3 regions of the Janthinobacterium sp. Mn2066 genome follow, and region 2 is predicted to be linked to each of the others. Evidence: predicted binding sites of a transcription regulator. Region 2 holds the regulator's gene; each other region holds the start of a gene.

Region 1 (10,369 bases), on a different contig from region 2:
TGGCGCGCCAGGTCGGGGAAGCTGTCTTCGATGGCGGCATACATCTTGGCCGCTTCCGGATCGGCGCAGGACGCCATGGCAAACACGCGGGCCGGGTCGCCGAACTCGTAATCTTCGCTTTCGGCCAGCAAGCCTTTCGGATCGCTGAAGCTGATGTGGTCGACCAGCGCAAAAGCCAGCATGTTCACGTCTTCGATGCCGCCGCCGCTGGCGTATTCGCCCACCAGCGCGTCGACCATGCTCTTGTAGTTCTTGCGGTTCGGCGGATCGCCCAGGATGCCTTCGATCTGGCCTTCCAGCTCGCGCGACTGGTACGCGAATTCAGGGTGTACTCTTCTCATGTTGTGCTTTCCAATGTGATACGCGGCGCCTTGTTGAAGTCGCCATTGTTGTTTTTTTAAATCATGTCGGGCTGCGGTAGTGGCAGCTAAAAGAACTTAATCTGCCGGCAGTGCAGTGCCGTGTAAACGGAACACGCCGCACCACAGGGCATAGGCTTCCGCATCCGCATCGATGATGATGCGATGGTTGACGCTTTGATCATATTCGGCGCGCTTGACCGGGTCGGCCAGGATTTCATAGGCCTTGGTCACGCTCTTGAAGCGCGCTTCGGCGCCGGGAGCCTGGTTGCGGTCGGGGTGAAAACGCATCGCCAGCGAACGATAGACTTTCTTGATTTCATCATCGCTGGCATTGGGGGCGACACCGAGGACGTTGTATAAATTTTCCATGGGAGGCTCCGGGGTGATGATTTTCTGCTGATATAAAGGCGAATTATCCTATAGAACGGCCGCGAAGTCGCTGGCATGCGCGTAATGCGGACAAATTGAAGACAAATTGGCAGCAGAAAGACGCTTGCGGTACGGTAAAATGCTCTTTACTGTCACTCTTCCGCATTGATCAATGAGCAACGATAAACATAGTAGCGCTGCCGCCGCACCGGCGCTGGCACCCAATTTTTTGCGTAACATCATCGAAGCCGACCTGGCCGCCGGCACCCATGTGCGTCCCGGCCTGCCCCAGGTGATCACGCGTTTTCCGCCAGAACCAAACGGTTATCTGCACGTAGGCCACGCCAAGTCGATCTGCGTCAATTTCGGCCTGGCGCGCGATTACGCCGGCCAGTGCAACCTGCGCTTCGACGACACCAATCCGGCCAAGGAAGAACAGGAATACGTCGACACCATCAAGGACAGCGTGAAATGGCTGGGCTTTGACTGGGAAGCGGCCGGCGGCGTCAGCAATTTGCACTACGCCAGCGATTATTTCGACCAGCTGTATGCGATGGCCGAATACCTGATCACGGCCGGCTACGCCTATGTCGACAGCCAGAGCGCCGAAGAGATGGCCGCCAACCGCGGCAATTTCGGCCAGGCCGGCAAGAATTCGGCCTTCCGCGACCGTCCGCGCGAAGAATCGCTGGCCCTGTTCCGCGCCATGAAGGCGGGCCAGTTCAAGGATGGCGAACACATCCTGCGCGCCAAAGTCAGCGAAGACGCGATGAGCTCGCCCAACATGAACTTGCGCGACCCGGCCATCTACCGCATCCGCCATGCACACCATCACCGCACGGGCGACGCCTGGTGCATCTACCCGATGTATGACTACACGCACCCGATTTCGGATGCGCTGGAAAACATCACCCATTCGGTCTGCACCCTGGAATTCCAGGATCACCGCCCCTTCTACGATTGGCTGCTGGAAACCCTGTCGGCAGGCGGCTTCTTCCAGAAACCGGTGCCGCACCAGTTCGAATTCTCGCGCCTGAACCTGACCTACATCGTCACCAGCAAGCGCAAGCTGCGCCAGCTGGTGGAAGAAAAAATCGTCGACGGCTGGGACGACCCGCGCATGCCGACCCTGGTGGGCATGCGCCGCCGCGGCTACACGCCGGAAGCGATCCAGCTGATGTGCGAACGCACAGGCGTGACCAAGTCCGACGGCTGGATCGACTACAGCGTGCTCGAAGGCTGCCTGCGTGAAGACCTGGACCCGAAAGCGCCGCGCACGGTGGCCGTGCTGCGTCCTTTGAAGTTAATCATCGACAACTTCCCCGAGGGCGAAAGCGTGGCATGCACGGCGCCCGTGCACCCGCACTTCCCGGAACGCGGCCTGCGCACTTTCCCGATTTCACGCGAGCTGTGGATCGAGGAAGACGACTTCATGGAAGTGCCGAACAAGGGTTATTTCCGCCTGTATCCGCCGATCGACGACAAGCCGGGCAGCCGCGTGCGCCTGCGCTACGGTTATGTGATCGAGTGCACGGGCTTCGAGAAAGATGCGGACGGCAAGGTCATCGCCGTGCATTGCAACTACTTCCCGGACAGCAAATCGGGCACCGAAGGCAGCGCCAATTACAAGGTCAAGGGCAATATGCACTGGGTCAGCGCGCCGACGGCGATTGCCGCCGAGGTACGCCTGTACGACCGCCTGTTCACCGATCCGCAACCCGATGCGGGCGGCAAGGACTTCAAGCAATTGCTCAATCCACTGGCCAAGGACGTGGTGCAGGCCTGGCTGGAACCGGGCGCGGAACTGGCCTTGCCGGAACAGCGTTTCCAGTTTGAACGCCATGGCTACTTCGCGGCCGACCGCGTGGACAGCCAGCCAGGCAAACCCGTGTTCAACCGCATCGTGACCCTGAAAGACAGCTGGCAGCCAGCAAAATAAGCGCTGTCCTGCAGTGAAAAAGCCCCCGGATTGCCTGGCGATGCGGGGGCTTTTTCATTTCAGCAACAAGTTTTTTTCGTGAGAATCTTGCCTATTGACTACAATGTGACTAGTTTTGTATAGTAAGCACCTATTGCGTAATTTGCAATTTCGATAGCGCTTGTGCAAGCCGGCGGGAGTACTCCGGCAGGCAGCACCCGATTCCTCTTTTTGATGCGGATGGCAATGTCTGCTACAACCGGCGAGAAACAGCCCATGCCAGAAAAAAGACCACTCTGGGTGCTCGGCGGTGTCATGTCCATGCTGGTTGGGATGCTGTTCTACATGGGCGCTTCGCTATCGATCGAAAACGACGCCAACGAACTGTTCAAGAACCTGACGCGCAATACACGGCAGGATATCGATGCCAAGGTCAAATCGTATAGCGATTTGCTGCGCGGCGCGGCCAGCCTGTTCCAGGCCAGCGACCATGTCAGCCGCGAAGACTTCCACCGCTACGTGGCGAGCATGGATTTGCAGCGCAATTTCCCTGGCGTCATGAACCTCAATTACACGCGGGAAATCAGCGACGCACAGCGCCCGGCGTTCGAAGCGGCGATGCGGCGCGACTATCCGGCCGGACGCGATGGCTATCCTGCTTTTTCCATCGAACCACCGGGGTCACGCGCGCACTATTCCGTGCTGACGTATATCGAACCGATCTCCAGCGCCCCGGAAAAATACGGTTATGACATTGCCGTGCGCCCCCCTGTCAGCGATGTGCTGGCGCAGTCGCGCGATTCTGGCCAGATGAGCAATTCCGGCATGCCCGTGCCCATGCCGAACCGCCCACAACTGACAGGCATGGCCCTGCGCCTGCCCATCTACCGCAACGGCATGCCGCTCGCGACGGTACAGCAGCGCCGCGCCGCCTATGAAGGGTCGGTCGGCATCGGTTTCGACCTGGCGCTGATGGTCGGCAGCGTGCTCAACGACATGGCGGTGCGCAATGTGCGCCTGACCTTGTTCGACGTCGGCGCGCAAACCCGGCAGCCGCTCGATGTGCCGCACCAGATGCGCCCGCTCTACGACAGTACGGCGGCAGGCTTGCATGCCCCCTGGTGGCAGCCGGGCCAGTCCGGCAAATACCTGAGCAGCACCATGCTGATCGATTACAACGGCCGCGTATGGCAAGCCCTGTTCAGCGTGCGCAAGAGCGACCTGTACACCAGCTTCGACGCCTACCTGCCCTGGCTGGCCCTGCTGGCGGGCTTTTCTGGCAGCATGTTGCTCTACACGCTATTCCATACCTTGTCATCGTCGCGCCGGCGGGCCATCCAGATGGCCACCGGCATGACGCAGGAATTGCGCGCCAGCCAGCTGCGCCTGCAATTGTCGAATCAAAAATTGCGCCGGCTGGCGGCCCACGCCGACCAGATCAAGGAAGAGGAACGCAAGCGCATCGCGCGTGAAATCCACGATGACCTGGGACAAAACCTGCTGGTGCTGCGCATCGATGCCGACATGCTCGCCTCGCGCACGGCGCAACATCACCCCCGCCTGAATGCACGCGCCCGCGCCACCCTGGGCCAGATCGACGCCACCATCAAGAGCGTGCGCCAGATCATCAACGACTTGCGCCCCACCGTGCTCGACCTGGGCGTGAACGCGGCCGTCGAATGGCAGGTGGACCAGTTTCGCCTGCGCACAGGCATCGCCTGCGAAGTCATCGAAAGCCACGACGATATCTCGCTCAGCGACCAGTGCGCGACCGCCCTGTTTCGCATCCTGCAAGAGTCGCTGAGCAATATTTCCCAGCACGCCCAAGCCAGCCGGGTCCAGGTGGCGCTGAAGAAATGCCACGATACGATGTCGATGACGGTCAGCGACAACGGCGTGGGCGCGGCCGTCGATGGCCGCAACAAGCAGGGCTCGTTTGGCCTGGTGGGCATCGAAGAACGTATCAGCCTGCTGGGCGGCACGTTTTACATCGAAAGCAGCCCCGGCGCCGGCATGCGCGTGCATGTCAGCGTGCCGCTGGGGGCAGACGCCTCGGCCTATTCCCGGCAGGACGCCTCGGACATCATTGCCTGACACTAGCATCATGCAATGCTTGCTTATTTTCTAATTCAATGCAATATTGACGCAGAACAATCTTTCCACCCTGACAGGAGTTGCCCCACCAGAACCGCCTTTTTCACCTCAGCTGTACAGTCATTCCAGTCACATTTCTTTTTATACAAGGATATTCATGGATACGAACGACAGTTTCAAGGCAATTGCAGAATTGAATTTGGATGCGATCAAGGTCAAGCTGATGCACCGGGAATCGGGCGAAGGCTGGAGCCTGGAAAAGGCGAATGCCGTGGAGTTCGAGTACCGCCGCTTCCTGATCCTGATGAAGCAATTCCCGCAGGAAGAAACGGCGCCGCTGATGGATGTGGACACCTTCTGGCACTACCATATTCTTGACACGCTGAAATACGCAGCCGACTGCGAACAGGTCTTCGGCTATTTCCTGCATCACTTCCCCTACATCGGCCTGCGCGGCGCAGACGACGAAGCAGCGCATCACCGCGTCGGCGAGCGCATGAAGCAGTTGTATGAACAGACATTCGGGGAAGCCTACGAACGCACGGAAACGGCGTATTCGGGCAGGGCCGTGCAAACGGCGTATTCGGGCATGGCCATCGCGCCGGCTTACTCGGGCGCGGCCGTGAAGGCAGCATATTCGGGTGCAGCCGTCAAGACGGCGTATTCAGGCATGGCGATCCAGACCGCATATTCCGGCATGGCGACGCCGGCACAGACCGCCTACTCGGGCGCGGCGCGGACGGCATTCTCCAGCGCACCGGGTTCGCTCGCTGCAGCGGTGGTCAAATCTTCATTGGCTGAGGCGCAGGTCGGCAGTTTTTATGTCGACCGGCCATCCATTGCCGCCAGCCAGGAGACGTCGTCCTGACAGGACAGGCTATTAAGCGGACTCGCGATGAGCCGGCATGGATAGCGTGTGGGCTGCCGCACGCGGCAAGCCGGATAAAACCAGGCGGCACCTCTCACGTTGCCGTCTGTCTACCACGTAAGGCAGCACATTAAAGCAACGTCAACTACGCAACCTTCAATCAGGCAGCCATCAGTTCGCGCAGTTCACGGATGCTGAAATCGCTGATTTCGTGCATGCGGATCAGAATCGTGGCGCCGATCGGCAAGGTGTTGTGACGAATCTTGCTGATCACGGGTGGCGCCACTTCCAGCGCGCGCGACAGGGCGGCATCATTTTTCAGCTGCAGCTTGTCGATGATGGCGTCAAGAACGCGATTTGGGTTATAGGTAGGCAAAGAGGTAATTTGTTTGAGAGACATGATCAAAAATCCGAACTTGTTGTATTACTGCAAATAAAAAATGATTACAGGGCTGCTTTGCAATAAATCTTGGGGAAGATACTAAAAAACGCCATTACTTATGCGGTTTTTGGTTTGCAGACCATATAATACACGTTATTGTTGATTTTTGCTTAACTTAAAGCAAATTTGTGATAATTGAATAGATTTGACGCACTTTTAATGTGCTAGAGGATAACTCAAAATGGAAAAATTTGCTGCAGGCTATCAATTTTTTCGGTGAGCAACTCCGCTATCCATCAGCCATGCGATGGCCATCAGGGTGCCCAGCCGGGCCATGTCGGCGGAGAGCTGCCAGCCCTGCACGGCCAGGATGGCCGGCGATACGTCAACCAGGCTGCAAGCCAGTTGGCGCCTTATTTCATAGGGCGCGGGAGGCGCCTGGCGCGCCCCTTTCCGCCACCGCATATAGGCCCGTACCTGCTCCTTGCTGGGATGAGTTACGGAGTACATTGCATGCTCCTGCGGGCCACTATACGGAATGTTGCAGACTGAGTTACAAGCAGTAATACAAACAATCTTGCGGCGCCTGCCCGCCTGTTTGCTCACATTACCGTCACGCCGTCGCGGCGCGTTTGCGCAATATCAACAGTGAGGCAGGCAGAAAGTCCGGCAACTGCCGGACACCATCATGGTTTCTTTTGCTGGCGCACGCGCTGCTGCTGCTTTTCCTGCGTTTGCTGGCGATTCTGCTTGCGTTCGTACAAGGTCACGGCATCCTTCTTCGCCTGCTCCACGGTGCGCATCTCGGCGTGATCGTCGTGCGGCACAAAAAACTCCGCATCCTGGGCCGACACCACCAGCTTGATGGCTGCCTGGTCTTCCAGGTCATACAGCTCCGTGAGGACGGTGGTGACCTCGTCCAGGTATTCTTCGTAAGTCAGGGTGGTCATGGATAATCCTCGGTCAATAATAACTGGTAGCGCGCGGCAGGCAGGCGCGGCATGCGCCCGGCCGGCAGAAAGTGCGGAAATAACCGCGCATTTTAACTGATGGCGAGTTTTCTGGCTGACAACACCGCCAGCGCATCAGCCACGCGCGGGTAGCGCAAACGCAGCCCCAGCTCGCGCTTGATGCGCGTATTGTCCAGGCGGCGCGACTCGGACATGAACGACAGCAACATCGGCGTGACCACTTGCTGCAACGCGGCACGCGGCAAACGGGGCGGATGCGGCAAGCCGAAGGCATCGGCCACCAGGTCAAAATACTCGGCCATCTTCAATTGGCTGTCATCGCTGGCGTGATACACGCGGCCCGGCCTGGCGCGCCACAGGGCCCGTTCGATGATGCGCGCCAGGTCGTCGGCATGGATGTGATTGGTGTACACGTCGTCTTGCGGGACCAGCGCCGGCGTGCCCTCGCGCAAACGTTTTAATGGCAAACGGTCATCGGCATAAATACCGGGCACGCGCAGGATGGCCAGGCTGGCGGCGCGGCGCACGCCCCAGGCGCGCAGGACGGTTTCGGCATCCACACGGCGCCGCGCGCGGGCATTTTGCGGCGCTGGCGGACGCGTCTCGGCCACCTGCGCACCGCCGCAATCGCCATACACGCCGCTGGTGCTGACATATACCAGGCGGGCGTGCTCAGGTAAAATGGCGGCCAGATTACGCGTGCGCCGGTCCAGCAGCCCCGCCGGCTGGGGCGGCGCCAGGTGCACGACCCACGGCGCCAGCCCGGCCAGCCGCCGCAGGCTGGCGCGGTCATCGAGGTTGGCCACGATGGGCACGGCGCCCGCCGCACGCAGTTCGGCACAGCGCGCAGGCTGGCTGGTGACGGCAAACACGCGAAAACGCGTGCTCAGCAAGGGCAATAGCCGCATGCCGACATCGCCGCAGCCAAGAATAAGCAGGCGCGGCAGGCCCAGCGGCTTGTGCAATGATTGAATTAATATGTTTTTCATCTCAAGGATAGTATGACTTTTCAAATTACTGTTGAGCCCAGCGGCCATCAATTCAGTTGCGAAGCGGACGAAACCGTCTTGTCGGCCGCCATCCGCGCCGGCGTGGGCTTGCCGTATAGCTGCAAAAGCGGCGCTTGCAGCTCTTGCAAAGGCAAGGTCGTGTCCGGCAGCGTACAGCACAAGCCGTATCAATCGCGTTCGCTGACGGACGAAGAAGCGGCGCAAGGCTATTCCCTGCTGTGCTGCGCCGTGCCCCAGGGCGACCTGGTGGTGCAAGCGCGTGAAGTGGCTGGCAGCAGTGATTATCCCATCAAGAAAATGCCGTCGCGCGTCACCACGATCGAGAAAGTCGCGCCCGACGTGGTCGTGCTGACCCTGCAATTGCCGGCCAGCGAACGCCTGAACTACCGCGCCGGACAGTATATCGAAATCATGTTGCGCGACAACAAGCGCCGCAGCTACAGCATGGCCAGCGCCCCCGTCGAGGGCGGCCCGGTCAGCCTGCATATCCGCCACATGCCGGGCGGCCTGTTCACCGACCAGGTGTTTGGCAGCATGAAAGAGCGCGACATTCTGCGTTTCGAAGGCCCGATGGGCACCTTCTTCCTGCGCGAAGACTCAGACAAGCCGGTGGTGCTGCTGGCGTCGGGCACCGGCTTTGCGCCATTAAAAGCCATCGTCGAGCACATGATCAACGAGAAATCGCCGCGTCCAATCACCTTGTACTGGGGCGCGCGCCGGCCGCACGACCTGTACATGGATGCGCTGTGCCGCCAGTGGGCGGCTGACTTGCCGCAATTCACCTACGTGCCGGTAGTCTCGAACGCGCTGGAAGAAGACCATTGGCAAGGCCGCACGGGCTTCGTGCACCAGGCCGTGATGGCCGACCTGCCCGACATGGCGGCCTACCAGGTGTACGCCTGTGGCGCGCCCGTCGTGGTGGAGTCGGCCAACCGCGATTTTGTCAAGCTGTGCAATCTGCCGGCGGACGAGTTTTACGCGGACGCGTTTACCACCGAAGCCGACCTGGCCAAGTAACACCCTCCATGCAGCGGGAAGGCGCTGCGGGCGCCGCCCGCTGCCTTCCCATACCCCGCTGCTCTCTGGAAAGTGTTCATGTCCCTCGTTTCGCCCGGCAACGGCTTCAGTGTCCTGCGCCACCGTAATTTCTCCTTCTACCTGTCAGCCCGCGTGCTGGGCACCCTGGCCGTGCAAATGCAAAGCGTGGCCATCGGCTGGCAGGTATATCAACTGACGGGCAGCCTGTTCGACCTGGGCTTGATCGGCCTGGCGCAGTTCGCCCCCTTCCTGGTCTTGATTTTGCCGGCCGGCCACGCCGCCGACCGCTATAACCGCCGCAATATCATCGCCTGGTGCCTGACGGCGCAACTCGCTTGCGCACTGGCCCTGCTGGCGTTCACCGTCAGCGGCATGGCCGCCGTCTGGCCCGTGTTTGCCGTGCTGGTGCTGTTCGGCAGCGCGCGCGCCTTCATGATGCCGGCCACGCAAGCCGTGCTGGTCAATATGGTGCCCACCGAAAGTTTCAGCCGCGCCGTCGCGCTCAGCTCGTCGAGCTCGCATGTCGCCATCATCCTCGGCCCCATCCTGGGCGGCTTGCTGTATTACTTCGGCCCCAAGGTGGTGTACCTGGTGGCCGCCACGCTGCTGGTGTTATCGGTGCTGCTGATGCGCGCCACCACGCCCGCGCCGCAGGTGGTCAGGCGCGAACCGGTCAGCTGGCATACCCTGCTCGAAGGCTTGCGCTTCGTCTGGTCCAGACCGATCGTGCTGGGGGCCATTTCGCTGGACCTGTTTGCCGTGCTGTTCGGCGGCGCCACCGCCCTGCTGCCGGCGCTGGCGCACGATGTGCTGCATACGGGCCCCAGCGGCCTGGGCCTGCTGCGCACGGCGCCCGGCGTGGGCGCGGCCGTCTGCTCGATCGCGCTGGCCTTTTTCCCGATCACGCGCCGGGTCGGCGCCTGGATGTTTGGCGGCGTGGCCGTGTTTGGCCTGGGCACCTTGACCCTGGGCGCCACCAGCCATGTCGCGGTAGCCCTGGTGGCGCTGTTCCTGATGGGCGCCGGCGACATGGTCAGCGTGTATATCCGCCACCTGCTGGTGCAGTTCGAGACGCCCGACGAAATCCGCGGCCGTGTCAGCGCCGTCAATTCCGTGTTTATCGGCGCCTCGAATGAATTGGGGGAGTTTGAGTCGGGCCTGACGGCTGGCTGGTTCGGCCTGGTGCGCGCCGTGCTGTTCGGCGGCGCCGCCACCCTGGCCGTGACGGGCCTGTGGGCCGTGCTGTTCCCCGTGCTGTCGCGCATGGACCGGTTTCCCCACCACGCCAAGGAAGCCGCGGCACAAGGCACGACAGGATAAGATGCGGTATCGACCACCACGCCAGCCTGCGCCATGA
Region 2 (10,369 bases):
ATGGCCCAGCAGATTGTCCTTGTACAGGCGCAAGACGCCGATCACGATGCCCACTACCTCGCCCTGGCCATCGAGCACGGGAGCGACCATTTGCACGATGGGCAGGTGGCTGGTCTTGCCCAGCATGGGCTCGGTGATCATGGCGCGGCGCGTGCGCATCACCGTCTTGAAGTAGTCGCGGTCGGTCACATCGATGCCATTGCGCGCTGGAACCTGGGGCACGTCGGCCACCACCTTGCCCTGCTTGTCCAGCACCAGCACATCGTCAAACAGGGCCAGCACGGCCCGTTGTTCATAGTAGGTGCGCAACTGGCCGGCGTTCTGCATCAGTTCGGGGGGCTGGTGCTGCGCCGTCTGGGAGATGATGTCGAGCAACATCTGCAGCTTGTCGTCGAGTTCCTCCGCCGTGCGCGCGACCAGCGCCGCTTGCTGGCTCAGCAGCACGGTGGTGAAGTCGTCGCGCATGCGCTGCACCTGGATCATGGTGACCAGGGCGATCATGGCGATCGAGGTCAGGCTGGTGGCCAGGGCGACTTTTGCTTTGATGCCGAGAGGTTTCATGATTTATTTTCCTATCAATACCCTGGCTTGGCAAGCAATCAGCCTGTGCCTTTTCGCATTGCGGTGCTGGCGAGTACGGCGCTATAGCGAGGTTCCACGATGTTGCCATATAATTAAAGGATGGATGTCGCTATTTGTACTGTTTTTCGCTGAAATTGTCGCATGGCAACGTACTATGCAGTAAACTTGATGTTGCATTTTTCTAAAAGGTACAGACATGACTGAAGCGCTACTTTCGCCTATTCCACCCGTGGTTTCCGTGGAGGCGTTGCGCGCGCGCTGCTCGACGTGCAGCATGCACCAGCTGTGTTTGCCGATGGGCCTGGATGTGGGCGACATGGACCGCCTGGACCAGATCATCGGCCGCCGCCGCAAGGTGCCCCGTGGCGCTTCGCTGTTCCGCATCGGCGATGCATTCCAGAATCTGTATGCAATACGCCTGGGGCACTTCAAGACGTACCAGATCAATCCGGGTGGCGAAGAGCAGGTGACGGGATTCCAGATGGCCGGGGAACTGCTGGGCATGGACGCCATCAGCGCCGACCGCCACCATTGCAACGCGGTGGCGCTGGAAGACAGCGAAGTGTGTGAAATCCCGTTTTCCAGCCTGGAACAATTGCTGGGAAACATGCCGACCCTGCTGCGCCATTTTCACCGCATGATGAGCCAGGAAATCACGCGTGAGCAAAGCGTGATGTTGTTGTTGGGTAATATGCAGGCCACGCAGCGGTTTGCCGCCTTCATCGTCAACCTGGCCTCGCGCTACGAAGCGCGCGGTTATTCGGGCAGCAATTTCCAGCTGCGCATGTCGCGCGAAGAGATCGGCAACTACCTGGGGCTGACCATCGAAAGCGTCAGCCGTCTGCTGTCGAAATTCAAGAAGGAAGGCTGGCTGCGCGTGTCGAACCGCGAGATCGAGATCTTGCAGCCAGCAAAGTTGAAAGCCATTACGGCCGGTACCGACAACTGCAAATAGGTTTTACAGCTCTTCGTCGGCGCGCAGGGTAATCGCGCGCTGCACCGGCCAGCTCCAGATCCCCGACAAGCGCCACTCGCGCTTGTCGTTCTCCACCAGCACTTGCCAGCGGCTGCGTTCCAGCATCGGCAACGCTACCGAAAAATTCCCCTGTGCATCGGGCTGCACCAGCAGCCGGATATCTTTTTCCGGCAAGGTGGCGTGCGCCAGGTGCAGCTGCAGCGGCGCCTGGTAAGCCTTGCCGAAGCTGTGCACGGAACCCGTCAGCCGGCCTTGCGCCACGTCATAGGCCAGGCGGGTGTCCATGGCCAGGTTGCTGGCGACTGTATCGCGCCGCAAGTCCTGGTTGATGGCCTTGCCCTGCTTGTAATAATCGCCCACCACCAGCGCGTCGGGTTGCGTAAAGGCGATATAGCCCATGACACTGCCGACGATGACGGACAATCCAGGGCCCACCATCAGCAGCCAGGGCCAGCGGTGCTTATACCAGGGAGCGACGGGCGCCTGTAGCGGCGAGGGATGGGACATGGTTTTTCCTTTTCTTTAGCGCGGTACAAAAAACACCGCTTTTTCATGGACATGCAGCGAGGCGTCGTCGAGCGAAGTCAATGCAATGCCGATTTTGTTCGAGCCTTTGTCCCCCACGCCGTGCGGCGCGCGCAGGCGGATCGGCCAGGCCAGCGTTTCCGTCGGCTCGACGGTTACTTCATCGCGCGTGAGCAGGGTCAAGCCGGGCAAGCCATCGACCGTGATGCGGTAGGTCTGGCGCTGTTCCGACGTATTCATGATTTGCAGGCGATACACGTTTTCGATCATGCCGTCTTCCACTTCGCGCCCCAGCGAACCGCGGTCGCGGATCACGTCCAGTTTCAACGGCGTGCGCAAGAGCAAGGAACTGCCGACGGCGATGGTGATCAGGGCCAGGATGGCGGTGTAGACCAGCACGCGCGGGCGCATGGCGCGGCGGCGTATTTGTCGTGCATCAAAGTTGTTGGCCAGTGCATGGTCCGTGCTGTAGCGCACCAGTCCGCGCGGGCGCCTGATCTTGTCCATCACGCTGTTGCAGGCGTCCACGCAAGCGGCGCAGCCGATGCATTCATATTGCAAGCCCTTGCGGATATCGATGCCGGTCGGACACACCTGCACGCACAGGCTGCAATCGATGCAGGCGCCCAGCTGGGCGTCGCCACTGGCGGTTTTCTTGTTCAGCGCACCACGTGGTTCGCCGCGTTTCGCATCGTAGCTGACGATCAGGGTATCCTGGTCGAACATGGCGCTCTGGAAACGCGCATATGGGCACATGTATTTGCACACCTGTTCGCGCAGCCAGCCTGCATTGCCATAGGTGGCCAGGCTGTAGAACAAGACCCAGAACCATTCCCAGGGACCGAAGTTGAGCGTGCGTACTTCATGCGCCAATTCCTGTATCGGCGTGAAGTAGCCGACAAAGGTAAAACCTGTCCACAGGGCGATGGCGCCCCAGGCCATATGCTTGGCGGTTTTCTTGGCCGTCTTGCGCAAGGACGGGCCTTGCCGGTCGAGCGCCATGCGCGCGCTGCGCGTGCCTTCGATCTTGCGTTCGACCCACATGAAGATTTCCGTGTACACGGTTTGCGGGCAGGCGAAGCCGCACCAGACCCTGCCGGCGATGGCCGTGACAAGGAATAAAAGATAGGCGCAGATGATCAGCAGGGCCGCCAGGTAGATAAAATCCTGCGGCCACAGCACCACGCCGAAAATGTAGAACTTGCGCGTGGTCAAGTCGAACAGCAGCGCTTGCCTGCCGTTCCAGCTCAGCCACGGCAAGCCGTAGAACGCCAGCTGGGTCAGCCACAGGCAAACCCAGCGCCAGGTGGCGTAGCGTCCTTTGGCCTCGCGAGGGTAGATCTGCTCGCGGGCCGCGTACATCTGGATGACTTGAGGTTCGGACATTATTTTGCAGCTGGCTGGGGATTCGACAAGCTCCACACATAGGCCGACAGCACATGCACTTTCGATTCACCGAGGAATTCACCGAAGGCGGGCATGGTGTTGTTACGCCCCTTGCGGATGGTTTCCATGATGGTGTCGGCGCTGCCGCCATACAGCCAGATCTTGTCCGTCAGGTTGGGTGCACCCAACTGCTGGTTACCCTTGCCGTCCGCGCCATGGCAGGCCATGCAGGCGCCGAACTTGGCCTTGCCCAGCACCGACTTGATCGGGTCTGCGGTGGAACCGGACAGGCTCAGCACATAGTGGGCCACGTTCTCGATATCGGCTTCCGACCCCAGCGCTGCACCCATGGGCGGCATCTGCCCGTTGCGGCCGTGCAGGATGGTGGTCTTGATGACGTCCGGCTCGCCGCCGTACAGCCAGTCCCTGTCGGTCAGGTTGGGAAAACCCTTGTTGCCGCGCGCATCCGAGCCGTGGCATTGCGCGCAGTAGGTCAGGAACAGCCGCTGGCCAATGGCCAGCGCCTGCGGATCGGCCGCCACCGTTTTCAAGTCCTGGCGCAGGTACTTGTTGAACAGCGGGCCGTAATCGATTTGCGCTTTTTTCAGTTCTTCTTCGTACTGGCCCGAGGATTTCCAGCCCAGCTTGCCGGCATAGGTGCCCAGGCCAGGATACAGGAACAGATAGGCCAGCGCGAAGACAATGGTGATGTAGAACAGCCACATCCACCAGCGCGGCATCGGCGTGTTCAATTCCTTCAGATCATCGTCCCACACGTGGCCGGTAGTGCCGTCGGCAGGGGCGCCGGGCGCCACCTTGATCTTCGATTGCGAGTACAGCAGCACGCCGCAGCCGATGATGCCCAGCAGGGACAGCACGATGATGTAGATATTCCAGAACTCACTGGTAAAGTCAGACATGGGTCCGCTCCTCTGCTGTCACTGGGGCCGGCTGGTCGAGGATCTCGTCATCGAAGGGCAGCTGCGCCGCCGCCTCGATATCGCTCTTGCTGCGGCTGAAGGTCCACCACAGGATGCCCACGAACGTCGTAAAGGACACCACCGTCATGACGCTGCTGGCGCTGTCGAACAAGTTATCGATTGCCATGCTAATTCCTTGTTTTGATTAATGTACCGAGGCCTTGCAGATAGGCCACCAGGGCGTCTTCTTCCGTCTTGTCTTTCAGCTGTTCCGGCGCGGCGGTGATCTCTGCATCGCTGTACGGATCACCGAGGCGGCGCAGCGCGCGCATCTTCGGCATGATCTCGTCGGGCACCAGCTTGGTTTTCGCCAGCCAGGGGTAAGACGGCATGTTCGATTCGGGCACCACGTCGCGCGGGTTGTTCAAGTGCGTGCGGTGCCATTCATCGCTGTAGCGGCCGCCCACGCGCGCCAGGTCGGGCCCGGTGCGCTTGGAACCCCACTGGAACGGCCGGTCGTAGACGAACTCGCCGGCGACCGAATAATGGCCATAGCGTTCCGTTTCCGCGCGCAGCGGCCGCACCATCTGCGAGTGGCAGTTGTAGCAGCCTTCGCGCACGTAGATGTCGCGTCCGGCCAGGCGCAGCGGCGAGTACGGTTTCAGGCCGGCGACCGGTTCCGTGGTGCTCTTCTGGAAGAACAGGGGAACGATCTCGACGGCGCCGCCGACACTGATCACCAGGGTGACCAGGGCGATCAGCAGCCAGGGGTTTCTTTCAATCCATGCGTGTGAAAATTTCATTTGTCTGATGCTCCTGTCAGGCGTGCGCCGCGTTCAGTTCGGGGATGCGGGCGACGGGCAATTTGCTGCCGCGCAAGGTCATGTAGGTGTTGTAGCCCATGATGCACATGCCCGACAGATACAGCAGGCCGCCGGCCACGCGCACCACGTAGTAGGGATAGGTCGCTTTCACGCTCTCGACGAAGGTATAGGTCAGGGTGCCGTCCGGGTTGACGGCGCGCCACATCAAGCCTTGCATCACGCCGGCGATCCACATCGCGGCGATGTACAGCACGATACCGATGGTGGCCACCCAGAAATGCATGTCGACCAGGCGGGTGCTATACATTTTGGTGCTGCCCGCCAGGCGTGGCAGCAAATAATAAATCGAACCCATGGTGATGAAACCTACCCAGCCCAAAGCGCCGCCATGCACGTGGGCCACGGTCCAGTCGGTGTAGTGCGACAGGGAATTGATGGTCTTGATCGACATCATCGGACCTTCGAAGGTGGCGATGCCGTAGAACGACAAGGAGACGATCATGAATTTCAAAATCGGGTCGGTGCGCAGCTTGTGCCAGGCGCCGGACAAGGTCATGATGCCGTTGATCATGCCGCCCCACGAGGGCGCCAGCAATACCAGGGAGAACACCATGCCGATCGACTGGGTCCAGTCCGGCAAGGCCGTGTAGTGCAGATGGTGCGGGCCGGCCCACATATAGGTGAAGATCAGCGCCCAGAAGTGGACGATGGACAGGCGGTAGGAGTACACGGGGCGCTCGGCCTGTTTCGGGATGAAGTAATACACCATGCCCAGGTAGCCGGCCGTCAGGATGAAGCCCACCGCGTTATGCCCGTACCACCACTGTATCATCGCGTCTTGCACGCCGCTGTAGGCAGAATACGATTTACCGGCCGAGGCCGGCATCACGGCGCCATTGACCACGTGCAAGATCGTCACGGCCAGGATGTAGGCGCCAAAAAACCAGTTGGCGACATAGATATGCTTTACCTTGCGCTTGATCAAGGTGCCGAAAAACACGATGGCGTAGGCGATCCAGACGACGGCGATCAGGATGGCAATCGGCCATTCCAGTTCCGCGTATTCCTTGCCGCGCGTCAGGCCCATCGGCAGGGTGACGACGGCCGACAAAATCACCGCTTGCCAGCCCCAGAAGGTGAACGCGGCCAGCTTGTCGGAAAACAGGCGCACCTGGCAAGTGCGCTGCACCACGTAGTACGAGGTGGCGAACAGGCCGCAGATACCGAAGGCAAAAATCACCGCATTCGTGTGCAGCGGCCGCAGCCGTCCATAGGTCAGCCATGGTATGTCGAGGTTCAGGGCAGGCCACGCCAGCTGGGCGGCGATGATGACGCCAACCAGCATGCCGATGATGCCCCAAACCACAGTCGCAATCGCAAATTGCTTCACGATCTTGTAGTTATAGTTCAGCGATTGATCCACAAATGCTCTCCCGGAATGACGATCTATGATGATGGCCAGAGAGTAATTGTTTAACTGTCAAAAAACTTTGATGTGGATCAAAATTCTCCAGATGGAACAAGCGTATCGAACCGGCATGCAGTGAAACGTGATCCAGGTAAAAAAGCCGGCCAAGATTGCTGCAGCAGCAGTCAGTCGCGCGGGTTTTCCGGCGGTGGCGTGACACTCGTATCGTCGTCCTGCAACAGACGCAAACCGGGTCCCACCAGGTCGTCGAACTGGCCGCTATCCGACGCCGTAAAAAACACCCACAGCGCGATAAAGACGACGATGATGCTGAGGGGAATCAGGAGGTAAAGTGCTTCCATGGTTTAACTTTTCCGCAGGCGCAGGGCGTTGGCGATCACGACGGCCGAACTGGCCGCCATGCCCACGCCGGACAGCCAGGGATTTAAAAAGCCCAGGGCAGCGGCGGGAATCGCGGTGACGTTGTACAAAGTCGCCCAGCCCAGGTTCTGGCGGATGATGGACATGCTGCGCGCGGCTGTTTTCGCCGTATCGAGCACCGGGCGCAATTGCGGCGACAGCAGCACCGCATCGGCATGCGCCTGCGCCAGCGCGGCGCCGCTCCCCATGGCGAACGACACGTCGGCCGCGCTCAGCACGGCCGCATCGTTGATGCCGTCGCCCACCATCGCCACCACCGCGCCTTGCGCCTGCAACTGCAGCACGAAATCGAGTTTTTCATCGGGCAGGCATTCGCCGCATGCCACGGCGATACCCAGTTCGGCCGCCACGCCTTGCGTCAGCGCTTCCTGGTCGCCGCTGAGCAGCACTACCTGCTTGCCGCGCCGGTGAAAATACGCAATGACTTCCTGCGCTTCTGGGCGCAAGGCATCGCTCAGCAGGAAACGCGCCAGCCACTGCCCTTGCACACCCAGATACAGCGGCGTCATGCCCTGCACGCCGATGGCCGTGTCGCCCAGCGGCGGGCCCGCGATGGCGGCGACAAAAGCTGCATTGCCCAGCCGGTAGCGTACGCCATCGACCACGCCTTCGAGTCCCTGCCCCTGTACTTCCTGCAGATGTTCGGCATGGCAAAGCGGCGCGCCGGCGGCGTCCAGGATTGCTTGCGCCAGCGGATGGGCGCTGCCTGCTTCCAGTGCGGCGGCCAGTTGCAGGCACGCGTTCTCTGTGATGTCGTCCAGTGCCTCGATCTGCTGCAGCACGGGCCGGCCCATAGTCAGGGTGCCCGTCTTGTCGAACACGATATGGGTGCACCTGTGCAGGGTTTCCAGCACGTGGGGCTGGACGATCAGCACGCCGCGCCGCAGCAGGCTGTCGGTAGCGGCCGCCAGTGCCGTCGGCGTGGCCAGCGACAAGGCGCACGGGCACGACACGACCAGCACGGCAATCGCCACCGGCCAGGCTTGCGCCGGATCATGCCAGTGCCAGAAGACAAACACGGCAACAGCAAACAGCAGCAGGCCCAGCACGAACCAGGCCGCCACCTTGTCGGCCCACAAGGCAATTTGCGGCTTGCCGCTGCCAGCCCGCTCGATCAGTTTCAACAAGTCGGACAAGGTGCTGTCGCGCGCCGGTTTGAGCACGCGCAAAATGAGCGCAGCACTGGCGTTGATGGCGCCGCCCGGCACCCGCTCGCCCGCCTTCCTGCGTTGCGCCGCGCTTTCGCCCGTCAGCAAGGACAAATCGAGCGCGCTGCTGCCTTCCACGATGACACTGTCGGCCGCAATCGCTTCACCGGGTTTGACGAGGATGATGTCGCCCACGGCCAGGCTGCCGGCCGGCACCAGCGTGGCGGTCCGGCTGGCGGGAAAGCTGGCCATCAGCGAGGCGGAAGCGGGCAAGGCGTGCTGCAAATGTTCCAGCGCGGAGGCTGCCTTGCGGCGCGCCTGCAGCTCGAAATACCGGCTGCACAGCAAGAGAAAAATGAACATCGTAGCCGAGTCGAAATACACTTCGCCCTGCCCTGTAAAAGTGGCCACCACGCTGCCGAAAAAGGCCGCCAGGATACCCAGTGTGACGGGCACGTCCATGCCCAGGGTGCGGGCGCGCAGGCTGGACCAGGCGCCCTGGAAAAACGGCATGGCGGAATAACAGATGGCGGGCAAGGTCAGCAGCAAACTGGCCCAGCGCATCAGGCTCGCCATATTGTCGTCCAGCGTGCCCTCTTCGGCCAGGTAGGCGGGCGCCACGTACATCATCACTTGCATCATCGACAGGCCCGCCACGAATAACTGGCGGCCCAGAGTCTTGCTGGCTTGTTGCAATTGCTGACCATGGCGCACGGCGTCATACGGATACGCCGTGTAGCCGACCTGGCGCACGGCTTGCAGGATATCGCCGGGCGTGCATTGTTGCTTGCTCCAGCGCACGTACAGGCGTTCCGTCGCCACGTTCAAGCTGGCTGCCTGCACGCCGGGCAGGCGCAGCAACTGGCGCTCGATCAGCCAGACGCAGGCGGCGCAGCGTATGCCTACCACGGATAAAGTCGCTTCACAGCTGTCGGCATCGCGCGTGAATTGCGCATCGTCATTGCTGTACAAGCGCAGTTCGGGCGGCAGCATGGCGGTCTCGCTCGCGTTGACGGCGTATTCAGCGCGTTCGCGGTAATAGCTGCTTTGACCGATATCGACGATGGTTTGCGCCACCGCCTCGCAACCGGGGCAGCACATGGCGCGTGGTACATCGTCTATGACGACGTTCCAGTACGCACCGGAGGGCACAGGCAAGCCGCAATGGAAGCAGCTGGCAGATTGCAAAACGGCGTTCATCCGTGGCCCGTCACGCACAGTGCATCGAGCCAGCCCAGCGAGACCCCGTTGGCGGCGCGTAGCAAGCCCAGCAGCCCAAAGCTCAGCACCAGCAGGCCAGCCGCCAGGCGTGCGTGGCGATGCTGCATCCGCGAACGCAAACGGGCGCCCAGCAGGCCCATGCCAAACACGGTGGGCAAGGTACCGAGGCCGAAGGCGGCCATGGCGGCCGCGCCATGCAGGGCGGAACCCTGCAGCATGGCAGTGAGCAAGGCGCTATACACCATGCCGCACGGCACCCAGCCCCATAAGCCGCCCACGGCCAGCGCCTTGATGGGCGTATCCATCGGCATCACGTGTTTCAATACGGGCCGCACGCGGCGCCACAACACATTGCCCAGCGATTCCAGCCGCGCCAGGCCCGACCAGGCATTCATCAGGTACAGTCCCAGCGCGATCAACATGGCGTTGGCCAGCCAGTAGCCAGCCACTTGCAGGCTGGCAATGCGCAACATGCCGGCACCGGCCACGCTACCGGCGATGGCGCCTGCTAGCATATAGCTGGCGATGCGCCCGCCGTTGTAGGCGATCACGCGCAGAGCATTGGTCTGGAATTGTGGGCGGGCCACGGCGATGGCGATCACGGGGCGTGCCGGTGCGGAGGTGCTGACCGATAGCGCACCCACGATGCCGCCGCACATGCCGATGCAGTGCACGCTGCCGGCCAGGCCGACCAAAAATAGTGGCAGGAGCGCGTTCATGCCTGGGCGTTATACCGTCTTCGAGTAGCGCAGCGGTTGCGGCGCATCCGGCATGGCAGCGGCGCGCGCCTGCGCCAGGTGGCGGTCGAATACCATGCAGATATTGCGTATCAATAAACGCCCTTTCGGCGTCACCGTCAGCCAGTCGTCTTCGATCACTAGCAAGCCATCGTGGGCCAGCACGCGCAGCTGTTCCAGTTCGGTAGCGAAATAGCGGCG
Region 3 (10,369 bases), on a different contig from region 2:
AAAGAAGAATTTCTCCTGGCCAAATGCAGGCCGTAAATCGTCGAACCAGGTTGCTTCCGCATCGAATTTCGCGTAAAACGGCCGCCGTACCCAGTCCGGATTGCGTGCCTGCAGGAATTGCAGTGCAAACACTTTTTCTCCGCCAATAGTGACTACGCCATCGATCACGATCTTGCCGGGAAAAGCGCTCATGGAAGGCCCGCGCACCGTGCGCGACAAGCCGGACACCTGCTGGTAGGCGGCCTGGAAAATCTCGTGGGCCTTGAACAGCGGCACTTCAAAGTAACCGCGCGGCCCCGTGTCGCGCTCGACGAACATGTAATACGGAATTGCCCCCAGCCGCGTGCCCGTCTGCCACAGCTCGGCCCAGCTATTCGGGTCCTCATTGATGTGGCGTATCAGCGGCCCCTGCATGCGCAAGGTGGCGCCCGTCGAGACGATGCGCTTGACGGCTTGCTGGGCGATATCCTGGCGCAATTCGACGGCGTGGCTGTAATGGCCCATGATGGCCAGGTTCTTGCCTGCCTTGACGATGCGTTCGAACAGGCGCAGCAAGTCATCCGCATCGCGGTCGGACACGAAACGCTGGGGCCAGTACGCCACCGACTTGGTGCCGATGCGAATGTTCTGGATATGCGCCAGCGCCGGGTCCAGCAAGGGTTCCAGATACGCGGCCAGCGAACGCGTATTCATGATCATCGGATCGCCGCCCGTAATCAGCACGTCGGTCACTTCCGTATGCAGCTTCAGGTAAGCGGCCAGCTCAGTGGATTCGCGCGCGTCGAATTTCATGTCGTCCATGCCGACAAACTGCGGCCAGCGGAAACAGAAGGTGCAATACGCGTGGCACGTCTGGCCGGCACTGGGGAAAAACAGCACGGTTTGCGCATACTTATGCTGCAAGCCACGCACCGGTTCGTCATTCATGGTGGGCACGTTATGCGTCATCTGGCCGGCCGGATGCGGGTTCATGCCCAGGCGGATGCCGCGTACATACGCATCGATGGCAACCTTGTCCTGGCGTACCAGCACCAGCTCGCGCAAATGCGCATAGTGCTCGGGCAGCAGCATGTCGCGGTGCGGGAATACCAGGCGGTAGATAGGGTCGTCGGGAATATTGTTCCAGTCGATCAATTGATCGAGCACGTATTGATTGGTGCGGAACGGCAAAACGTGTGATACCACTTGCACGGCTTCACGCTGCTCGGGAGGCAGCCAATCCCACTGCCGGGCCTGGCTAATCGTCTGCCGCGTATAGGGTTTGAATTTGACGCTCGAAAGTTCGCTGCTGTCATCGGACATGCTCGACTCCTGTACGGTAGTGATAATAACTTCCATTAAAAATCATGAAAATCAAGCCATCATCGGCCATATCATTTCATGCTTAAAAATCGCCATGCTGGGAAAGTCATCATAGTTCTTGCCAGAAAGAACCAATTGCCGCACATCAACAAGTCTTCTACTGCCTGCATCTAATCAGACATGCACTTGGGCAAGACTTAAGTTTGTTCAATCGCAATTCTGTGTAGACCAGTGCGACGTAAATTACGGTTTGGCAACACCTATCTCGATTTCACAAGGAGTCTTCATGAAACAAATCATCAAAGCTAATCTGCTATGCCTGGCATTGGCCAGTTTCGCCGTCAGCGCCGCCACGGAACCGACTGAAAAAGACGCTATCGCCATGGCCGAACGGGGCGCCGCCTTCATCAAGGCGCATGGCAAGGAAGAAATGATTAAAAAACTCATCGCCAAGGATCCTGACTTCGTGCAAGGCTCGCTGTATGTGGACATGCGCGACATCAAGACGGGCATCGTGCTGGCCCATCCGATCAACCCGGCCATCGTCGGCAAGGACTTGACCGATGTGCCTGATGCGAATGGCAAGAAATATCGCCGTGAAATCATCGAACTGGCGCAAAAGCAGGGCAAGGGCTGGGTCGACTATCTGTACAAGAATCCCGTCAGCGGCAAGATCGAACCGAAAACCACCTACATCCTGCGCGTCAACGATGTGGTGCTGGAAGCGGGCCTGTACAAAAAATAGCCAGGCGAGCCAGCACGCCCCGCTTCAGGGCGGGGTTCCATCACGCCCGATACAGCCACAGGCAGGAGTCAAAACATGCTCGACAAATTACGCATCGGACCAAAATTATTGCTGGCCCCCGCCCTCGTCCTGCTGCTGCTGATACTCAGTTCGGCCGGCGCCTGGTATGGCATGGTGCGGCAAAATGCCTCGCTGGAAAACATGGTGACTGTCCGCATCCACCACCTGAAGGCGGCCGCGGACGTGGCGAGCGACGCCAAATATGCGCACGGCAATATGTACCAGCTGCTGGCGTGGACCAACGGCAGCTTTGCCAAGGCACGCCTCGATGCGCTGGAACAACAGATCAAGGCGCGCCACCAGGCCATCGCCGAACAATTGTCCAACTTGCGCGCCTCGGCGTCGGAAGCGGAAAGCACCCTGGTCGATGCAGCGCTCGTGCCCCTGGCGGCGTATCGCAAGGCGGTGCTGGAAACCATGGAAATTGCGCAGATGGATCAATCGATCGCCACCAATTCCATGCTCAAGGCCGAAACGCAGTTCACCCAGCTCAACGAACAGCTGGCGCAATTATCCAGGCTGGAAACGACCCTCAGCACCCAGGCGCATGCCACGGCCAGCGCGGAATTTCGCAGCCTGGGCTGGAGCTTGCTGCTGGCCGTGATCCTTTCCATCCTCGCCTCCATCGTGGTGACGATGCTGGTGCGGCGCGCGATGCTGGGAGAAATACGCGGCATTGCCGATGTGGTGCAAGACCTGGCGGCGGGCAAGCTGATCGCAGGTGCGCCGAATCAGGGCCGCGACGAGATCGCCGACACCTCGCGCGTGCTGGACCAGACCATCGCCAATCTGAACCAGACCTTGCGCACCATCATGGAAGCGGTGCACTCGATCGACACGGCTTCGCGCGAAATCGCCACCGGCAATATGGATTTGTCTGCCCGTACGGAAATGCAGGCCAGCTCGCTGGAAGAAACCTCGAGCGCCATGGAAACGCTGACGCAAGCCGTCAACCACAATGCATCCAATGCCCAGCTCGCCTGCCAATTGGCGGCCCAGGCATCGACCCTGGCCGTGCAAGGGGGCGCGGCGATGCAGCAGGCAGTGACGATGATGACGACAATACGAGCTAATTCGCGCGAGATCGTGGAAATTATCGGTGTGATCGACGGTATTTCATTCCAGACCAATATCCTCGCGCTGAACGCGGCAGTGGAGGCGGCGCGCGCCGGCGAACAGGGACGGGGCTTTGCAGTGGTGGCCTCGGAAGTACGCACCCTGGCGCACCGCTCGGCCGCCGCCGCGAAGGAAATCAAGACCCTGATCGCCACCTCGGTGACCACCATCGATGGCGGCAGCGTGGCGGTACAGCAAGCGGGGGACAGCATGGGCGCGATCGTCGCCTCGGTACAGCAAGTCAACGACATCATCCAGCGCGTGCAGGCGGCCAGCGCGGAGCAGGCATCGGGTATCAGCGAAGTCAATCTGGCAGTGGCGCAAATGGATGATGTGACGCAGCAAAATGCGGCGCTGGTCGAACAGGCAGCGGCGGCGGCGGCCAGCCTGCAGGACCAGGCCGTGACCCTGTCGTCCGCCGTGGCCGTGTTCACCCTGGACCAGGCGGCGGGGTCAACAGTGATAGCGGTGCAGGAAAAACCCAGCGAAGCCGATTCCTTCCAGCATCCGGAAGAACATAGGGCTAGTCAGGCTGAACGGCGGGCATTGCAAAGTCCGCTACGCAGCAAGCGCCGCGCCTAGTTCAGCTTAACTTCACTCCGCATCGGCTTGCTCAAGTAGGGAGAACCGGCCAGCACGAAACGCCATGGCACTTCCATGGCTTTCGAAATGCCGATGCGCGGCCCGGCCAGCACCGTCACTTCATCCTCGCGCGGCAGCAGCAGGAACGGCGGTGCATTCAAATCGAGGCGGTTCTGCAAGTGGCTGACGCCCAGCGCCTGGCATACCTTGCCCGGCCCCGAACACAGCAGCCGCAGTTCGTCGACCCCGCGCCGTTCACGCATGACGTCCAGCCCCGCGAGCGGCTCAATCGCCCGTATCAGCACGCCGGCACCATGGCCAGGTTCGCGGCAGACAAAATTCAGACACCAGTGGATGCCGTAGGAACGGTAGACATAAGCATGGGCAGGCGGGCCGAACATGGCCGCATTGCGCGGCGTGATACCCGAAAACGTGTGCGAAGCAGGGTCCAGCCCGTCATAGGCTTCCGTTTCCACGATGCGTCCACCGATGCCATTGACCAGCAGAGTGACGCCGATCAGCTGCTGCGCCACGCTGGCAGAATCGTCTGCAAAATCGATGCCGGCAAGTATGCTTTTCATGGCGCAATTGTAGCGCGCCCCGGCTTTCCATCTGCGCCGCGCAGGTTCGCACCGTTCTTAAAAATCAATAAATATTATGGATATAGCCATAAAAAAGACCTCGCCACAGGATAAAAAGCATACTTTTTTACACAATTTATTGCATAGATGAACTATTGCCAGCCATAAACAGCGATAATCTCCAGGCAGTGCGCCGGAGCTCCATCAGCTCAATCCGGCGCAGGGCGTGACAGACAACCACCCAGTGATGCGAAAAGAATGATGACGATAGCAGCAACGCAAGCGAAGGCAAATGAAGGTGATCCAGTCGATGCCTTGATGCGTTCCATCCGCATTCCACCGCGCCCCAGCCTGCTGGTCGATTTGCAGCGCGAGCTGGCCGAAGCTGACCCATCGCCGCGCAAGATCGCCCGCATCATTGCCGATGATGTCGGCATGTCGGGCGCGCTATTAAAACTGGCCAATTCGCCGTTTTATGGCGCCGCGCGCAAGGCCAAGTCGGTCGAGCAAGGCATCAACTTTCTGGGCATTAACCAGTGCAGCGCCATGATGACGGGCTTGCTGGCGCGCCAGGCGCTGGAAGCGGAAGGCGTGGAACTGAACAATTTCTGGGATGTCTCGGCCAAGCGGGCGCGTGCCGTGGTATTTACCTCACGCAAGTTGCGCATCGCCCCACCCGATATCGCCCACACTTTCGGCCTGTTCTGCGATATCGGCGTACCGCTGCTGATGAACCGTTTTCCCGATTACGTCAACACGTATGCGGCGGCGGCCAACGATGCCGAGCACTGTTTCACGCGCCTGGAAGATGCGCGCCACCAGACCAACCACGCGGCCATCGGCTGCTTGCTGGCCCGCAACTGGGGCCTGTCGTCGGACGTGGCCTGGGCGATTTTGCATCACCACGATTACAGCGTGCTGGCTGACCCGTCCACCGACGACGCCATCCGTTCGCTGGTGGCGCTGTCCTTGCTGGCCGAAAAAGGCATTCAGCGCTACCATGGCAACAGTAGTTCGCTGGAGTGGGACAAGGGCGGTGATCTTGCCTGCAAGCATCTTGGCTTGTCTGCGGAAGAAACCACCGACCTGCTCGATGAATTGCACGAGATGTTCGATACCGATCACTGATCGCACCGTGCGGCCTCGACGGCCTGTATCATCCCTTCCGGGCGCCAGGCGGCATCGCCGCGGCGCCCGTTTGCTTTAGTTGCTTTAGTTGCTTTACTTGCCTTACCTGATAACTTAACCCTCGCGACCACCATGCCTAAAAATAAGCGCCCTGTCCCCCGTAAGTCCGCCAACTCGCCTGAAGACAAGGATGAAGCCGTCACGCGCATGCTGTGCACGATGGCCCTGAACCTGGCGGAACAGGAAGACAGCGATTCGCAAGGCACGGTGCTGGCCGAGCAGGCCGTCGAGTTCGGCCGCATCATCCGCAAAAGCCTGAACCAGAAGAAAGATGAAGTGCTGTACGACGCCATCGAGCGGGCGAAATATGAAGACGTGGGCGCTTATCAGTATCTGCGCCAGCATATCGAGGAAGCCTCGTCGGTGGTGGTGATACGCCGCGAAAACGCGCCATCCATGGAAATCAACGCCTTCGTGGTGCCGCTGCTGGTGCAAAGCACGGGCGGCTTGAAACAGGCGGACACCTTCCTGGACCAGCCGGCATTCGAAGCGCTGGTGAAAAGTTTCCAGACAGCGCAACTGGAAAGCGCCAAGGCCAAGGTGGTCCTGATGAGCCACGCCTACGACCTCGACGAAATCGACCGCATCACCTACAGCCATCTGCATGAAATGGTGCGCGACGCCTATACCTCGATGACGGACAAGAAAATCGTCGCCGCACCTGGCCTGGAGCGCAGCATCGTGGGCTGGAGCGAGACAGACTTCGGCCCGCAAGACACAGCCGTGGAATTGCGCTTCCTGCTGGGCTTTGCCCTCAAGCGCGTGGACGACCCCTTCTATGTGGAACCGAAAGATGAAGCGGCGCTCGACGCCTGGTTCGATGCGCGCATGGCCCGCTACCAGCAATGGACGGGCGACGTGGCCGAGCTCGTCAAACGCTGCCTGGCGCCCGCCGGCACCACGCTGGAAGTCAGTTTCCTGTACCAGGATCTGTTCCACGGTGGCAAGGAACAAGGCATGGCCGAATACGCGATGCTGCAAATGATGTCGGGCATCAATCATGCACTGGCAGAAAACAATGTCGCCCCTGCCGACGTTGCCGTCATCGTGGGCCCGGCCGATGAGCAGGGCGAGATGCTGCTGCGCGTGAATGTGCATGCGGCTGGCGGCGCATTGCTGCACAGCGCAGACAAGCCGCTGGACCTGGCGGCCGACCTGCAGGATGAAGTGGACGACATCTGCGACGCGCTGGCCACCATCGGCGTGAGCCAATTGTCGGTGGCCCTGCGCTTCGACGCCAAGGGCCAGCCGCTGGAAGTGCAGGCTTACACGCCAGTTTGATGTTCTAGTTTGAACAGGCTCACCAGTTCCGACAACTGATGCGCCTGTTCCTGCATGGCCTGGGCGGCGGCAGCGGCCTGTTCCACCAGCGCTGCATTCTGCTGCGTCACGTCGTCCATGCTGATGATGGCCTGGTTCACTTGCGCGATGCCCTCGCTCTGTTCATGCGTGGCCGCGCTGATGTCGTGCATGAAGGCCGTGACTTTGGCGATGCCTGCAACCACCTGCTGCATCGCCTCGCCAGCCTGGCTGGCCAGCGCGCCGCCCTCTTCCACCTGCCTGACCGATACGCCGATCAAGTCCTTGATTTCCTTGGCCGCGCCAGCCGCGCGCTGGGCCAGGCTGCGCACTTCGCCCGCCACCACGGCAAAGCCGCGTCCCTGCTCGCCCGCGCGCGCCGCTTCAACGGCCGCGTTCAAGGCCAGGATATTGGTCTGGAAAGCGATGGCGTCGATCAGCCCCGTGATCTCGGCGATCTTGCCTGACGACTGGCCGATCGCCCCCATGGTGTCGACCATGCGCGCCACCACGGCGCCGCCCTGCTGCGCCAGTTGCGAGGCATCGCCGGCCAGCGCGCTCGCCTGTTGCGCATTGCCCGCATTCTGGCTGACGGTGCCCGTCAATTCTTCCATTGAAGCGGCCGTCTGCTCCAGCGAACTGGCTTGCGCTTCCGTGCGCGCCGACAGGTCCAGGTTGCCGTTGGCGATTTCCTTCGAGGCGGCTGCTATCGCCGCCGCATTGCCGCGGATATGGCGCACGGTGGTGGCCAGGTCTTGCTGCATGCGCGCGATGCTGTGCAGCAGGCTGCCATCGTCGCCCGTGCGCAAGGCTACCGGCGCCGATAAATCACGCCCGGCGATGCGCTGCGTGACAGCGCCCGCATAGGCCGGTTCGCCGCCGAGCACGCCCAGCACGCTGCGTATCACTTGCCAGCCCAGCGCCAGCATCACGGCAAGGGCGGCGATAAAAAACCACAGGAACTGCATGGCTGCCTGCCAGAAGGCGTTTTCGATATCGTCATTGAAAAAGCCCGTGCCTATCCACCAGCCCCAGGGTGCAAACGCGATGATGCCATTGAGCTTGGCCACCAGTTGGCCATCGCGGCGGCTCTTGACGGACACCAGGCCCACTTCATCTTTCGCCAGCGCTTCGATATACGCTTGCGAGTCGGGCCGGCCATCCATGGTTTCGCCTTCGGCGATCACGCCGATATTCTTTGGATTCGGGTGCACCAGGTTCAAGCCATTCGGCAGGCGGGCCCAGTAATAGCTCTTGCCGTCGTTATTGAGCTGGGTCAGTGCTTCCTTCGCTGCCGCCTGCGCCTGCTCGCGCGTGAGCTGGCCAGCCAGCTCCAGGGCGTGGTAATGGGCGGCCAGGTGTTCTCCCATCTTGAGCATATTGACAATTTGCGCCTGGCGGTCGTGCTGCATGGCCTGGTAGAGATTGCGCAGGCTGTAGGCGCCCAGCATGGCCATGGCCAGCAGTGCGGCGCCGACCAGCAGGATCAGGCGGTGGGACACTTTCATGTGTAATCCTTGTATGTGTGCGTAGCGACAGGCGTGCCGGGTCCTGCCCGCGGCGCTGGCAGGCAAAGGACGGACGGCAGGGAGGATCTAGCGCCTGGGTTTGACGGCGAGGTGCGGCATGAAATATTCAGGCCGCAGTTTGCGGGTGATTTCCAGCACCGGCAGTACGTGATCGAGATGGCTGCGCATGGCGGCGACGGCATGCTGCGGGTCACCCGAGGCCACCGCTTCCACCACTTGCGCATGTTCGGCCATCACGTCGCTCATGCGTCCTTCCAGGGGCAGGGTCAGCTGGCGGTAGCGGTCCATCTGGGTTTTCGCCTGCAGTATCATGGGCCAGACACCGGGATAACCGGACAATTCGGCCAGGGCTGCATGAAAATTCTCGTCGGTGCGGTGAAAGCCCCGTATATCGTTGCTGCTGATGCAGTCGGCCTGCGCGGCCAGGATGGCGCGCAGCCTGGCGATGCCTTCCGGCGTGGCCCGCTGCGTGGCCTTTTCAATGATGGCCGTCTCCAGCGCACAGCGCACCAGCATGGCTTCTTCCAGCGAATCGAGGGGAATGCGGGCGACAAACGTGCCCACGCGCGGCAGCACCTCGATCAAGCCTTCCTCGGCCAGGCGCTGCACCGCTTCATGCACGGGCGTGCGGCTGGTGCCCAGCTCTTCGGCCAGTTCCTTCTCCACGATACGGGTACCGGGCAGCATGCTCATGTCGACAATACGCTGGCGCAGCAGGCCGTACACGCGGCGGGCGGCGCTGACGCCGGTTTCGCCATCGGCCGAAGGAGGAGTAGACGTCAGATTCATAAACTTATTGATAGATTTTTTAACGGAACGGCAAAGTTAAACGGGAAAACGCGGTTTTGATGATACAGCTTCTGCGCTCAGCTGACAGGCATTTCCGTGCGCGCGATGATGGCGCCGCGCTGGCCGATCACGCAGGCGGCCAGACGGTGCCCTGCCCGCGCCGCGCTGGCCGGTGGCTGGCCCTTCAGGCGTGCCGCCACATAGGCTGCGCCGAAGGAATCGCCGGCCGCCGTGGTATCGACCACGCGCGCCACCGGCTGGGCAGTCACTTCTTCCTGTTCACCCTGGCGCCAGACGATGCAGGGCTGGGCGCCGCGCTTGAGCACGATTTCGGGCACGCCCAGCGCCGCCGTGCGCGCCAGTACCTGGGCGATGCTGGCCGGCCCGTACAGCGCCTCTTCATCGTCCAGTGTCAGCAATGCCAGCGACGACAGGCCCATAATGCGGTGATAGATGGACGCGGCAGCATCGGCGCTTTCCCATAAACGGGGACGATAATTATTGTCGAAGATGATCCGGCCGCCCTGCGCATGGCATTGCGCCAGGGTTGCCAGCAGCAGTTCGCGGTCGGCCGGCGGCAGAATCGCCAGGCTGATACCGGACAAATACACATGGCGCGCGCCAGCCAGCTCACGCAAGATATCCGGCGCCTGCAGCCCGCGCATCCAGTGGCGCGCCGCCGAATCGCTGCGCCAGTAGTGAAAATGGCGCTCGCCCTGGCCATCGGTCTCGATCAGGTACATGCCCGGCAGCTTGTCGTCCAGGCGCTGCACGCAGCGCGTATTGATGCCCTCTTCCTGCCAGCTGGCGCACATATCGTCGGACAAGCCATCGCTGCCCAGCGCCGTCACATACGCCACCTGGTGCTGCTGCGGTTCGAGCAGGCGCGCCATATACAGCGCCGCATTCAGGGTGTCGCCGCCAAAGCGGTAAGCCATGGCTTGCTCCTGCTGCTGTTCCTTGCGCTGCAATTCGATCATGCATTCGCCGATCACGAATACGGTGTCTGCTGATTCCACTATGCTTTCCTCTCAATCAGGAGGGCAGCTGCCGCGCCGGCATCACGAAAGATGCACGGCGCGGCGCCTGCCGGTATTACTTTTTATCCCAGGTCGAACCAAACAGGTTCGACTGGCCGATGGCCGGGAAGTCGACGAAAGCCTTGCTGCAATCGACGA

What was found. The regulator FNR, encoded in region 2, switches genes on or off when oxygen is low (the NO sensors DNR and NnrR bind a similar motif). The targets are predictions, from matches to a motif close to TTGATNNNNATCAA.
Region 1: the regulator FNR is predicted to act here: its motif matches at 4,790-4,803, upstream of ACL9RI_RS15645 (glycine-rich domain-containing protein).
Region 3: the regulator FNR is predicted to act here: its motif matches at 1,438-1,451, upstream of ACL9RI_RS08220 (KamA family radical SAM protein).

The regions. Positions count from the first base shown of each region.
Region 1 is NZ_JBMOUF010000007.1:263,512-273,880, reverse strand. It holds gene ACL9RI_RS15665 (hypothetical protein) at 1-341, opposite strand, end outside; gene ACL9RI_RS15660 (DnaJ domain-containing protein) at 438-731, opposite strand; gene ACL9RI_RS15655 (glutamine--tRNA ligase/YqeY domain fusion protein) at 904-2,670, shown strand; gene ACL9RI_RS15650 (CHASE domain-containing protein) at 2,965-4,743, shown strand; gene ACL9RI_RS15645 (glycine-rich domain-containing protein) at 4,901-5,611, shown strand; gene ACL9RI_RS15640 (hypothetical protein) at 5,772-6,011, opposite strand; gene ACL9RI_RS15635 (hypothetical protein) at 6,258-6,503, opposite strand; gene ACL9RI_RS15630 (hypothetical protein) at 6,680-6,943, opposite strand; gene ACL9RI_RS15625 (SDR family oxidoreductase) at 7,036-7,953, opposite strand; gene ACL9RI_RS15620 (CDP-6-deoxy-delta-3,4-glucoseen reductase) at 7,966-8,991, shown strand; gene ACL9RI_RS15615 (MFS transporter) at 9,070-10,332, shown strand; gene ACL9RI_RS15610 (DUF1345 domain-containing protein) at 10,366-10,369, shown strand, end outside.
Region 2 is NZ_JBMOUF010000019.1:55,361-65,729, reverse strand. It holds gene ACL9RI_RS26700 (response regulator) at 1-561, opposite strand, end outside; gene fnr (fumarate/nitrate reduction transcriptional regulator Fnr) at 779-1,537, shown strand; gene ACL9RI_RS26690 (FixH family protein) at 1,541-2,065, opposite strand; gene ccoG (cytochrome c oxidase accessory protein CcoG) at 2,081-3,469, opposite strand; gene ccoP (cytochrome-c oxidase, cbb3-type subunit III) at 3,469-4,389, opposite strand; gene ACL9RI_RS26675 (cbb3-type cytochrome oxidase subunit 3) at 4,382-4,576, opposite strand; gene ccoO (cytochrome-c oxidase, cbb3-type subunit II) at 4,578-5,192, opposite strand; gene ccoN (cytochrome-c oxidase, cbb3-type subunit I) at 5,209-6,636, opposite strand; gene ccoS (cbb3-type cytochrome oxidase assembly protein CcoS) at 6,807-6,983, opposite strand; gene ACL9RI_RS26655 (heavy metal translocating P-type ATPase) at 6,987-9,410, opposite strand; gene ACL9RI_RS26650 (sulfite exporter TauE/SafE family protein) at 9,407-10,150, opposite strand; gene hemN (oxygen-independent coproporphyrinogen III oxidase) at 10,160-10,369, opposite strand, start outside.
Region 3 is NZ_JBMOUF010000003.1:411,765-422,133, reverse strand. It holds gene ACL9RI_RS08220 (KamA family radical SAM protein) at 1-1,302, opposite strand, end outside; gene ACL9RI_RS08215 (cache domain-containing protein) at 1,589-2,047, shown strand; gene ACL9RI_RS08210 (methyl-accepting chemotaxis protein) at 2,123-3,805, shown strand; gene ACL9RI_RS08205 (DNA-3-methyladenine glycosylase) at 3,802-4,386, opposite strand; gene ACL9RI_RS08200 (HDOD domain-containing protein) at 4,648-5,514, shown strand; gene ACL9RI_RS08195 (hypothetical protein) at 5,647-6,855, shown strand; gene ACL9RI_RS08190 (methyl-accepting chemotaxis protein) at 6,840-8,381, opposite strand; gene ACL9RI_RS08185 (GntR family transcriptional regulator) at 8,469-9,191, opposite strand; gene ACL9RI_RS08180 (sugar kinase) at 9,269-10,210, opposite strand; gene ACL9RI_RS08175 (glycoside hydrolase family 28 protein) at 10,287-10,369, opposite strand, start outside.